2 regions of the Xenorhabdus ishibashii genome follow, and region 1 is predicted to be linked to the other one. Evidence: predicted binding sites of a transcription regulator. Region 1 holds the regulator's gene; the other holds the start of a gene.

Region 1 (5,870 bases):
CAGAAAATCTGGCGAAAGCCTATAAAGGCCGCAAGGTTGTTGAGAACGTCAGCTTAAACGTGAAATCAGGGGAGATTGTTGGCTTACTTGGTCCTAACGGGGCAGGTAAAACGACGACTTTCTATATGGTGGTTGGCATTGTTCCACGTGATGCTGGTTCTATCACCATTGACGAAGAAGATATCAGCCTGCTGCCCCTGCATGAGCGTGCACGCCGTGGGATAGGTTACCTGCCTCAGGAAGCTTCCATCTTCCGTCGTTTGAGTGTATTCGACAATTTGATGGCGGTACTGGAAATCCGCAAAGACCTGACTCAAGAACAGAGAAAAGAGCGTGCAGAAGAGTTGATGGAGGAATTTCACATCTCTCACCTGCGTGATAACCTTGGACAATCACTTTCCGGTGGTGAACGCCGTCGTGTGGAAATTGCCCGTGCACTGGCTGCCAATCCCAAATTCATCCTGTTGGATGAACCTTTTGCCGGCGTTGACCCCATTTCCGTACTGGATATTAAAAAGATCATCCAACACCTGCGGGATTACGGGCTGGGTGTACTCATTACTGACCACAATGTCCGTGAAACACTGGATGTCTGTGAACGTGCCTATATCGTCAGCCAAGGTCATTTAATTGCCCACGGTTCCCCAAATGACATCCTGAATAACGAGCAGGTCAAACGCGTCTATTTGGGTGAAGGTTTCCGCCTTTAACTCTTATCCTTCTATCAGGTGCGATTCAAGGAACTATTCAAGCTCGATTAAGGAGAAAGTGGTAACGCTATGAAGCAAAGTTTGCAACTCAGGCTCAGTCAGCAATTGACGATGACGCCACAGCTCCAGCAAGCCATCCGTTTGTTGCAACTATCTACGCTTGAGCTTCAGCAAGAGATTCAGCAAGCTTTGGAAACCAACCCGCTGCTTGAACAGGATGACATACATCAGGAGGTGGAGAATCAAGCGCTTTCTGATGCTGACACTGAAATTATGGATACCCGTGAAGCACTTGAACAGAAGGATATGCCGGAAGAGCTACCACTGGATGCCAGTTGGGATGAAATTTACACCGCTGGCACACCTTCAGGAACTCACAGTGATTATAGCACTGATGATTTCCCCATCTATCAGGGAGAAACCACTCAAACCCTGCAAGATTACCTCACGTGGCAAGCAAGATTGACGCCATTTACTGAAACGGATGCTGCCATTGCCACTGCAATCATTGATGCCATTGATGACACCGGATACCTGACGATTTCCATCGAAGAGATCCTGACCAGCATTGGTGATGATGAGCTGACGTTGGCAGAGGTCGAAACCGTCCTCAAACGCATACAACATTTTGATCCAATCGGCGTTGCTGCTCGTGACTTACGTGAATGCTTGCTTATTCAGCTTTCTATGCTGCCGCCAGAAACACCTTATCTGAATGATGCCAAACTTATTGTCAGCAACTATCTGGAACTACTGGGTAACCGAGACTTCCGTAATTTATTACGTCAGAGCAAATTAAAAGAGAGTACCCTGAAAGCGGCAATTGATATCATTCACTCACTGGAACCAAAACCTGGTCTGGTCGTTAATACCGGTGAATCCGAATATGTTATTCCAGATATATTGGTACAGAAAGAAAATGGAAGCTGGCAAGTCAGGCTAAATACCGATAGCATTCCCCGTCTGCGTATCAACCAACACTACGCAGCACTGGGGCAACGAGCCAACAATGAGAGTGACAGCCTGTTCATACGCAATAACTTGCAAGAGGCCAAATGGCTGCTCAAGAGCCTCGAAAGCCGTAATGAAACATTGCTGAAAGTTGCCCGCTGTATTGTTGAACGGCAACAAGATTTTTTTGAGTATGGTGAGGAACACATGAAACCTATGGTACTGGCTGATATTGCCTATCAGGTTGACATGCATGAATCCACCATTTCCCGCGTGACGACCCAGAAGTACCTGTATAGTTCACGCGGGATTTTTGAGCTTAAATATTTTTTCTCCAGTCACGTAAACACCGACAGTGGCGGTGAAGCCTCTTCTACTGCAATACGTGCTCTGGTGAAAAAACTGGTCGCGGCAGAAAACCCGTCCAAGCCACTGAGTGACAGTAAATTGACCAGTATACTCGCTGAGCAAGGTATTCAAGTGGCTCGCCGGACTGTCGCAAAATATAGAGAGTCGTTATCCATCCCGCCTTCAAACCAACGTAAAAAACTGGTTTGAACAACACAGAGAAGGAAAACACTATGCAACTCAAAAACATGCAACTCAATGTTACAGGCCACAATATTGAAATCACAGATGCACTTCGCAACATTGTGAACACTAAATGCAGCAAATTGAATCAATATTTCGATAAGATTAACCTCATTCAGGTCATCCTCCGAGTGGAAAAGGTGCAAAGGATCGCCGAAGCTACGGTGTATGTTAATGGCGGTGAGTTGCATGCCAGCTCAGAACATGAAGACATGTATGCAGCAATTGATATCTTAGTAGATAAGCTAGCGCGTCAATTGACCAAACACAAAAGTAAATTGAGACAACATTAATCGCTTTTAGGCAACGGGGCTGTCATAAAATTATCACTGTTCTATCTATAACACCTTCTATAACGCCCTATAGTGCTATGTACTTAGTGCGATCTGTAGAACGGTTTTAGCGCAGTGCATTAATACCGGATGCCTCATCAGGCATCCGGTATAACAAGGCCCTAAGTGAATAAAGAAATGAACAACGAAACAGATTTACCACTAAGCTCAGTGCTTTCATCCGAATGTACACGCAACAATGTACCTTGTTCGAGTAAAAAGCGCGCCTTAGAGATTATCAGTGAGCTGGCATCAAAACAGCTTGGCGTGCCGGAAAATACCGTATTTGAGGCTATTCTTTCGCGCGAAAAAGTAGGCACAACAGGAATTGGCAGCGGGATTGCGATCCCTCACGGCAAATTGAATAAAGAGTGTTCGGATAATGCCGTTGGAGTATTTTTGCACCTGGAACAACCCATTACCTTTGACGCTATCGATAATCAACCTGTTGACTTGCTGTTTGCTTTATTGGTGCCATCAGACCAGTGTCAAACCCATTTACACTCACTATCATTGATTGCAAAGCGCCTTGCAGATAGAAATCTCTGCCGTCGCCTGCGCTCAGCGCAGAGTGATGAAGAACTGTATAAAATTATTACTGAATAAATAGCGATTATAATTATAAACATTTAGGGGGAGTCACCTCATGGTGCTGATGATAGTCAGTGGTCGTTCAGGTTCTGGGAAATCTGTTGCTTTGCGTGCACTGGAAGATATGGGTTTTTATTGCGTAGATAACCTGCCTGTTGTATTGCTGCCAGAATTGGCAATCACACTGGCTGAACGTGATATTTCGGCTGCGGTTAGCATTGATGTCAGAAATATGCCGGAGTCGCCAGAAGTTTTTGAAGAAGCCCTGACGCAATTGCCCGACAATTTTTCGCCACAGCTACTGTTTCTTGATGCGGATCGTAATACCCTGATCCGCCGCTACAGTGACACCCGTCGTTTACATCCACTCTCCAGCAAAAATCTGTCACTGGAAAGTGCAATTGACCAAGAGAGCGATTTGCTTGAACCCCTGCGATCACGCGCGGATTTGATTATTGATACATCTGAAATGTCCGTTCACGAACTGGCGGAAATGCTCAGGACACGTTTATTAGGCAAACGGGAGCGAGAATTGACCATGGTGTTTGAATCCTTTGGTTTCAAACATGGTATTCCCATTGACGCAGACTATGTTTTCGATGTGCGCTTTCTGCCAAACCCTCACTGGGACCCTAAACTGCGTCCAATGACCGGTTTGGATCGTCCTGTGGCTGCGTTTCTGGATCGCCATACAGACGTTCATAATTTTATTTATCAGACCCGTAGCTATCTTGAGCTTTGGCTACCTATGCTGGAAACCAATAATCGCAGCTATCTGACTGTCGCTATTGGTTGCACAGGCGGTAAACACCGTTCAGTCTATGTAGCAGAGCAATTGGCTGATTATTTTCGTTCCCGTGGCAAAAACGTGCAATCACGCCATCGTACACTGGAAAAACGCAAATAATATGAATAATACAAGCCATGACCGTCAGACAAAAACTTGAAATTAAAAATCGACTGGGAATGCATGCCCGGCCTGCGATGAAGCTGCATGATTTGGTACAACAGTTTCAATCAGAAGTGATCCTGCGCAATAGCAGTAACTTACAGGCCGAGGCTCACAGTGTCATTGCCATGCTGATGCTGGATTCTGAACAAGGCAGCCATATTGATATTGAAGTCAACGGGCCGGATGAACAACAAGCACTGTCTGCCATCATCGAACTCTTCAACGCGGGATTTGACGAAGAGTAGCACCTTTCTACTAAAGATATTGTCTCGAATGGCTCTTATTGGAGTAACTTGAATCCCGATTTATTTCTTGATATACGACAGATAATTATTCCTTTCATTATAAAACAACATCTTACCCAATTTTTGAAATCAAGCATTAATGACAGCACACATAATCAATGTCAGGACTTGGCTTAAATATTCCCATATTGCAAAAAAGAAACCTCTTTCGATCTGACTCTACAGAGCAAACAGTTAGAGAGCGCTTCGAGGTGGTGTGTCCTTGATCCTATTTTCAAGGTAAACGCAACATCAGTTATTAAAACCAACCAAAGGTAAAAAATCATTAATATAATCTGTTTATTAAACATTCACAGAGGATAAAATCAAGATGATATAATCATTAAATTAGATAATTAATCTAACTATTTATAAATAGTGTGATATAGATAATAAATGTTAGCTTTCAATAGGTTAACCATGTGAAATTAAATTAAAAAAAACTTATTATTAAATCGCAATTACATGCAGAACATTATGCATACAGCCCCTAAACTGGAGATTCACTTCATGCGTTTTAATAAAACCACACTGGCAATTCTTCTTGGTTTTAGCCTCTTTCAAGGTGTTGCCCAAGCAGCACCTGTTCTCTCTTTAGATAATACTCATGCAGAAAGCATCGCCAAAACGAATAACGCTTGGGTTGAAATCAATACCGCGACCTTCGAAAATAATATCCACACTCTGCAAAAAAAACTGAATAAAGGCACAAAAATGTGTGCGGTTTTGAAAGGTGATGCTTACGGTCATGGCATCGACCTGCTGATGCCATCCATCATCAAAACTGATGTGCCTTGTGTAGGTGTTACCAGTAACGAAGAAGCCCGTATCGTGCGTGAGAGCGGCTTTAAAGGACAACTGATACGTGTCCGTACGGCTGACATAGCTGAAATCGAAAGCACACTGGGCTATAACATGGAAGAGATAATCGGCGATCTGGATCATGCCCAAGCCATCGATACGCTGGCAAAAAAACACGGTAAAGAAATTCGTGTTCATCTGATGCTGAACACAGGTCTTATGAGCCGCAATGGATTGGAGATGAAGACTGAGCAGGGCAAACAAGACGCTCTGAAAATTGCTCAGTTGCCTAATCTGAAACTGGTCGGCATGATGAGTCACCATGCATTCACTAATATGGACGCTATCCGTGACAGTATTAATAACTTCAAAGAACAAACTTCTTGGCTGATCAAAACAGCAAACCTGAACAGAGACGAAATCACTCTGCACGCATCAAGCTCTTTTGCCTCACTTAGCATTCCTGAAGCTCAATTCGACATGGCTCGCGTTGGCAGTGCGCTGTACGGCATCCTGACCACCAGCCATCCAGAGTTCAAGCCCTTAATTCAAATGAAAACTCGTGTTGCTTCTGTTAAAACATATCCTAAAGGTAATGGTGTCGGTTACGACAATACTTACATTCTGCAACGTGATTCCAAGCTCGCTAACTTGCCTG
Region 2 (5,870 bases), 350 kb from region 1:
GGCGTGCCAAATAATTTACGGGAACTTTGTGCCAGAAGTTGCATAGCAGAATGATTGGCGTAGCGAATGATCAAATCATTATCCAGCACCAAAACGTTGTTTATCTGTGAGTCGAGAATCTGTTCTGCTTTGGGCAAACTAACCATTGTCATTCAGTTCCTGCACTTTTTTGGTGCATTGTAGCTTATTTAAGCATAGTTTGATCAATCCTTCCGCTCAGCATACATCCTTATGGGTAATACAATTGTGTATATGCAAGGGAAAAAAGCCCATCCAGGGATGGGCCAAAAGTTTCACGGCAACAAAAAAAGCAATAGTAATGCCCTCACGTTCTGGGCATTACCCGATAAAGCACTACACACTGTAATACAGTTCAAACTCCAGTGGATGTGGTGTCATGCGGACACGTTCAATTTCCCCATTCAATAAATTGATATAAGCATCAATCGTGTCGTCAGTGAAAACACCACCGCGTGTCAGGAATTCGCGGTCTGCATCCAATGCGGCCAGTGCTTCTTCCAAAGAAGAGGCCACAGTTGGGATCTCTTGGGCTTCTTCTGCGGGCAGGTCATACAAGTTCTTATCCATTGCATCACCTGGATGAATTTTGTTGATGATGCCATCAAGGCCTGCCATCAACAGGGCAGAGAAGGCCAGATAAGGGTTCGCTGCGGGATCAGGGAAGCGCACTTCAATACGGCGAGCTTTGGCGCTGGCGACCACGGGAATACGGATAGAAGCAGAACGGTTACGGGCAGAATACGCCAGCATAACCGGTGCTTCAAAACCAGGTACCAGACGTTTGTACGAGTTAGTGGTTGGGTTGGTAAAGGCATTTAACGCACGAGCGTGTTTGATGACACCGCCGATATAGTAAAGTGCCATTTCGGACAGCCCACCGTATTTGTCACCCGCAAACAGGTTAGTGCCATTTTTGGACAGTGACATATGGCAGTGCATACCTGAGCCGTTATCGCCCACCAACGGTTTTGGCATAAATGTAGCGGTTTTGCCAAATTTATGGGCAACGTTATGGACCACATATTTATAAATCTGGGTTTCATCCGCTTTTTTGGTCATGGTATTAAAGCGGGTGGCAACTTCGTTTTGTCCGGCAGTGGCGACCTCATGGTGGTGAGCTTCAACTACCAACCCCATTTTTTCCATGGTCAGGCACATGGCTGAACGCAGATCTTGGGAAGAATCCACAGGAGGAACAGGGAAATATCCCCCTTTAATACCAGGACGATGGCCTTTGTTACCGCCTTCATAGCGTGTGCCGCTGTTCCAGGCCGCTTCCGTATCATCAATATGGTAGTAAGAGCCAGCGATAGAATTGCCGAAACGGATGTCATCGAACAGGAAGAATTCGGGTTCTGGGCCAAATAAAACGGTATCAGCAATATCGCTTGCACGCAGGAAATCTTCTGCGCGTTTCGCAATGGAGCGAGGATCACGGCTATAACCTTGCATAGTGCCAGGCTCTAGAATATCGCAGCGCAGGATCAGGGTTGCATCATTAAAGAAGGGATCAAGCATCGCAGTACTTGGATCTGGCATTAACACCATGTCAGATTCATTGATACCTTTCCAGCCACCAATCGATGAGCCGTCAAACATTTTGCCATCTTCAAAGAAATCTTCATCAACTTGGTGGGCAGGGATGGTGATATGTTGTTCTTTACCTTTAGTGTCAGTAAAGCGTAAGTCAATAAACTTCACCTGATGTTCTTCAATCATGGACAAAACATGTTCAGCGGACATACTGGTTCTCCTGGGTTTACGTCGGCCTGATAAAACAGGGCAAGAAACAGGCTGTTTTATCTTAAAGTTTAGGGTGATTGTGGATCTTTGTATGGATAACGCTTATGAAATCACTCTTGCCAAGATTAATGCGAAAAGTGTGCCAATATTTTAAAAATATTTAATATCAGTATGATAAAGGTAGATAGCAATGGGGAAAGAAAAATCCATATAAGGGAAAAGCGGAATTTTCGATATTTTTGCACTAAAATAGTGAATGATGACCCCACCATTGCACTATTATAGTGCTATTCAGGGCGCCAACTGGGGTGCCGATAAATATATTGCTCAATTGTGACGATTCAATACCACCTTCTAAGGTGATACATCTCACATTTATTTCACTCTGTAGCCATAACGTGTAAAATAGCAGCATTTTTGCGTTAGATGTTGTAGCGGCGTTCTGCCACGCTGCATGCATGTAATATGTCCTCAAATAGCTAAAACGGTAAAAATACTTGTCAATTAATAACTTAAGAAATATCGCCATCATCGCTCACGTCGACCATGGCAAAACCACGCTGGTTGATAAACTCCTGCAACAGTCCGGTACCTTTGGGGAGCGTGCTGCAACAACTGAGCGTGTGATGGATTCCAATGATCTGGAAAAAGAGCGTGGTATTACCATCCTTGCAAAGAACACTGCCATCAAATGGAATGACTATCGTATCAATATCGTAGACACCCCAGGCCATGCCGATTTTGGTGGTGAAGTTGAACGTGTAATGTCAATGGTAGACAGTGTCCTGCTGCTGGTTGATGCGATGGATGGCCCAATGCCACAGACTCGCTTTGTAACCCAAAAAGCGTTTGCTCACGGCCTGAAGCCTATTGTGGTGATCAACAAAGTTGACCGTCCTGGCGCTCGCCCTGACTGGGTTGTGGATCAAGTATTTGACTTGTTCGTGAATCTCGGTGCAACCGATGAGCAGTTAGATTTCCCAATCATTTATGCTTCTGCACTGATGGGGGTTGCTGGTAACGATCATACCGAGATGGCTGAAGACATGACTCCGCTGTATCAGGCAATCGTTGAGCATGTTGAACCGCCTAAGGTTGACCTTGACGGCCCATTCCAGATGCAAATTTCGCAGTTGGATTACAACAACTACGTTGGGGTTATCGGTATCGGCCGCATTAAGCGTGGTATGGTAAAACCGAACCAAAACATCACTATCATCGACAGCGAAGGTAAAACTCGCAACGGTAAAGTGGGTAAGGTCTTTAGCCATCTGGGCTTGGAGCGTATTGAGTCTGATAAAGCGGAAGCTGGTGATATCATCGCCATTACCGGTCTGGGTGAGCTGAACATCTCTGATACCCTGTGTGAAGTCAATGCGGTTGAAGCGTTGCCAGCATTGGCCGTTGATGAGCCGACTGTAAGCATGTACTTCTGTGTCAATACTTCACCGTTCTGTGGTCGTGAAGGTAAGTATGTGACTTCTCGCCAGATCTTGGATCGTCTGAAAAAAGAACTGGTTCATAACGTTGCACTGCGTGTTGAAGAGACTGAAGATCCAGACGCATTCCGTGTATCAGGCCGTGGTGAGCTGCACTTGTCCGTTCTGATCGAAAACATGCGCCGTGAAGGTTTCGAAATGGGAGTTTCCCGTCCAAAAGTGATTTTCCGTGAAATGGATGGTCGTAAGCAGGAGCCTTTCGAGCAGGTCACTTTGGATATCGAAGAACAGCATCAAGGTGATGTGATGCAGGCATTGGGTGAGCGTAAAGGTGAAATGCGTGACATGCTGCCAGATGGCAAAGGTCGCGTTCGTCTTGATTACGTCATTCCTAGCCGTGGTTTGATTGGCTTCCGTACTGAATTCATGACCATGACTTCGGGTACTGGTTTGTTGTATGCAACATTCAGCCACTATGATGACATTCGCCCGGGTGAGATTGGCCGTCGCCAAAATGGTGTGTTGATTTCCAATGGACAAGGCAAGGCAGTTGCTTACGCGCTGTATGGCTTGCAGGAGCGTGGTAAATTGTTCCTGGGTCATGGTACTGAAGTGTATGAAGGCCAGATTATTGGTATTCACTCACGTTCAAATGACCTGACCGTAAACTGTCTGACAGGTAAGAAACTGACTAACGTGCGTGCATCAGGTACAGATGAAGCGACAACACTGTCTCCACATATCAAGAAAACATTGGAACAAGCGTTGGAATTCATTGATGACGACGAGTTGGTTGAAGTGACTCCAGTGTCAATTCGCTTGCGTAAGCGTCATTTGACTGAAAATGATCGCCGTCGTGCAAATCGTAGCAAAGAAGTTTAATTTCTGCGTTACGCATTGTCTATGACAGCTTAAATATGAATAGCTTAGGGCATTTAGGTGCCCTGAGTTTTTTTAGCATATTCCTTCCAGTCCTTTTTGTTATCCATTCCTGATTATCAGCCAGAACAGCTAATCAGCACTACAACGATAATGCATAAGATAATTTATCAAAAGAACAACTTGCTTGTTTTTTTATCTTTTCAGCCTTTTTTCTTAACAAAATTATGATAAAAGTACCACACCATGAGCGTCAGTCAGGAGGAAGTATGCTGTATATTTTCGATTTGGGTAACGTGATTATTGATATTGATTTTAAAAGAGTGCTGGCTGTCTGGAGTAATCTGAGTGGGACACCACTGGCAACATTAACCTCAAAATTTTCGCTGAGGGAATTGGCTGAAAAACATGAATGTGGGCAAATTAGTGATACTGAATTTGCAGAAAGGATGTGTGATGAAATGGAGATCTCACTCAGTTTTGCACAATTTGCTGAAGGCTGGAACGCCATTTTTATTGATGTCAGGCAGGAAGTTATTGAGTTAATGAATAAATTGCGTGCCCAAGGGCATCGTGTGGTTGTGCTGTCAAATACAAATCGTCTGCATATTGATTACTGCTCAGTGCATTATCCTGAGATTACAGTATCAGCGGATTTCCTTTACCTATCCCACGAATTGGGGATGCGTAAACCCAATCCTGATATTTTTAACTATGTGCTTGCCGCAGAAAGTATGGCAGCGGAGCAAGCCATATTTTTTGATGATCTTTTAGAAAACGTTGAAGCAGCAAAAAAATCAGGCATTGATGCAATTCATGTGGCTGACAGGAGTGTGATCCCTGATTACTTTAAGTCACATGATTTCTCGCTTCCCTCAAAAAATTAACCTCGTTTGCTTATAGCAATGGAATAACAGGCAAGAGAAATGATCGCATTAATTCAGCGTGTAACACAGGCAAAGGTTGTTGTTGAAGGTGAAACAATCGGAGAAATTGGGCAGGGGTTGCTGGTGTTGCTGGGAGTTGAAAAAGATGATACCCCACAAAAAGCACAACGTTTATGCGACAAGGTAATGGGGTATCGGGTATTCAGCGATGAGCAGGGAAAAATGAACCTTAACGTTCAGCAGGCTGGCGGTAGTTTGCTGGTGGTATCGCAATTTACACTGGCTGCGGACACGCAAAAAGGTTTAAGACCCAGCTTTTCTGGTGGCGCTGAACCACAAAAAGCAGAGGAACTTTATCGCTATTTTGTTGAACAGAGCCGTGTTACTGGTGTAAAAACAGAAACGGGGAAATTTGCGGCAGACATGAAAGTCAGTTTGACAAATGACGGGCCTGTGACTTTTTGGTTGCAAGTATGATGTGTTTCTCTGGCTACACATAGCACACACAAGAGAAGGAGCTGTTTCTATGTATCATCTGAGAGTCCCTCAAACAGAACAAGAGTTGGAAACCTATTACCAATTTCGTTGGGAAATGTTGCGGAAACCACTTCACCAGCCCAGCGGATCCGAGAAAGATGGTTACGATTCGATGGCACACCATCAAATGGTGGTGGATGAACTGGGTAATCCGCTGGCTGTTGGGCGCTTATATATTAATGCGGATAATGAAGGAGCCATTCGTTTCCTGGCTGTTCATCCCCATGTGCAGCGAAAAGGATTGGGTACACTGATTGCGATGGCATTGGAATCGGTAGCCAGACAGGAAGGTGTGAAACGCATTGTTTGCAGCGCACGGGAAGACGCGGTTGATTTCTTCGACAAGTTGGGTTTTCAAAATCGT

What was found. Region 1 encodes sigma-54, which starts transcription at its own class of promoters, with help from an activator protein. Its sites were predicted from a motif close to GTTGGCACANNTTTCGCTNT; they were not measured.
Region 2: the regulator sigma-54 is predicted to act here: its motif matches at 1,892-1,911, upstream of glnA (glutamate--ammonia ligase).

What each region holds. Positions count from the first base shown of each region.
Region 1 covers NZ_NJAK01000001.1:2,201,949-2,207,818, reverse strand. The annotation lists gene lptB (LPS export ABC transporter ATP-binding protein) at 1-710, shown strand, start outside; gene rpoN (RNA polymerase factor sigma-54) at 780-2,219, shown strand; gene hpf (ribosome hibernation promoting factor) at 2,258-2,545, shown strand; gene ptsN (PTS IIA-like nitrogen regulatory protein PtsN) at 2,723-3,190, shown strand; gene rapZ (RNase adapter RapZ) at 3,231-4,082, shown strand; gene npr (PTS phosphocarrier protein NPr) at 4,100-4,372, shown strand; gene alr (alanine racemase) at 4,922-5,870, shown strand, end outside.
Region 2 covers NZ_NJAK01000001.1:1,852,208-1,858,077, forward strand. The annotation lists gene glnL (nitrogen regulation protein NR(II)) at 1-146, opposite strand, end outside; gene glnA (glutamate--ammonia ligase) at 355-1,764, opposite strand; gene typA (ribosome-dependent GTPase TypA) at 2,262-4,085, shown strand; gene yihX (glucose-1-phosphatase) at 4,352-4,969, shown strand; gene dtd (D-aminoacyl-tRNA deacylase) at 5,009-5,446, shown strand; gene fabY (fatty acid biosynthesis protein FabY) at 5,496-5,870, shown strand, end outside.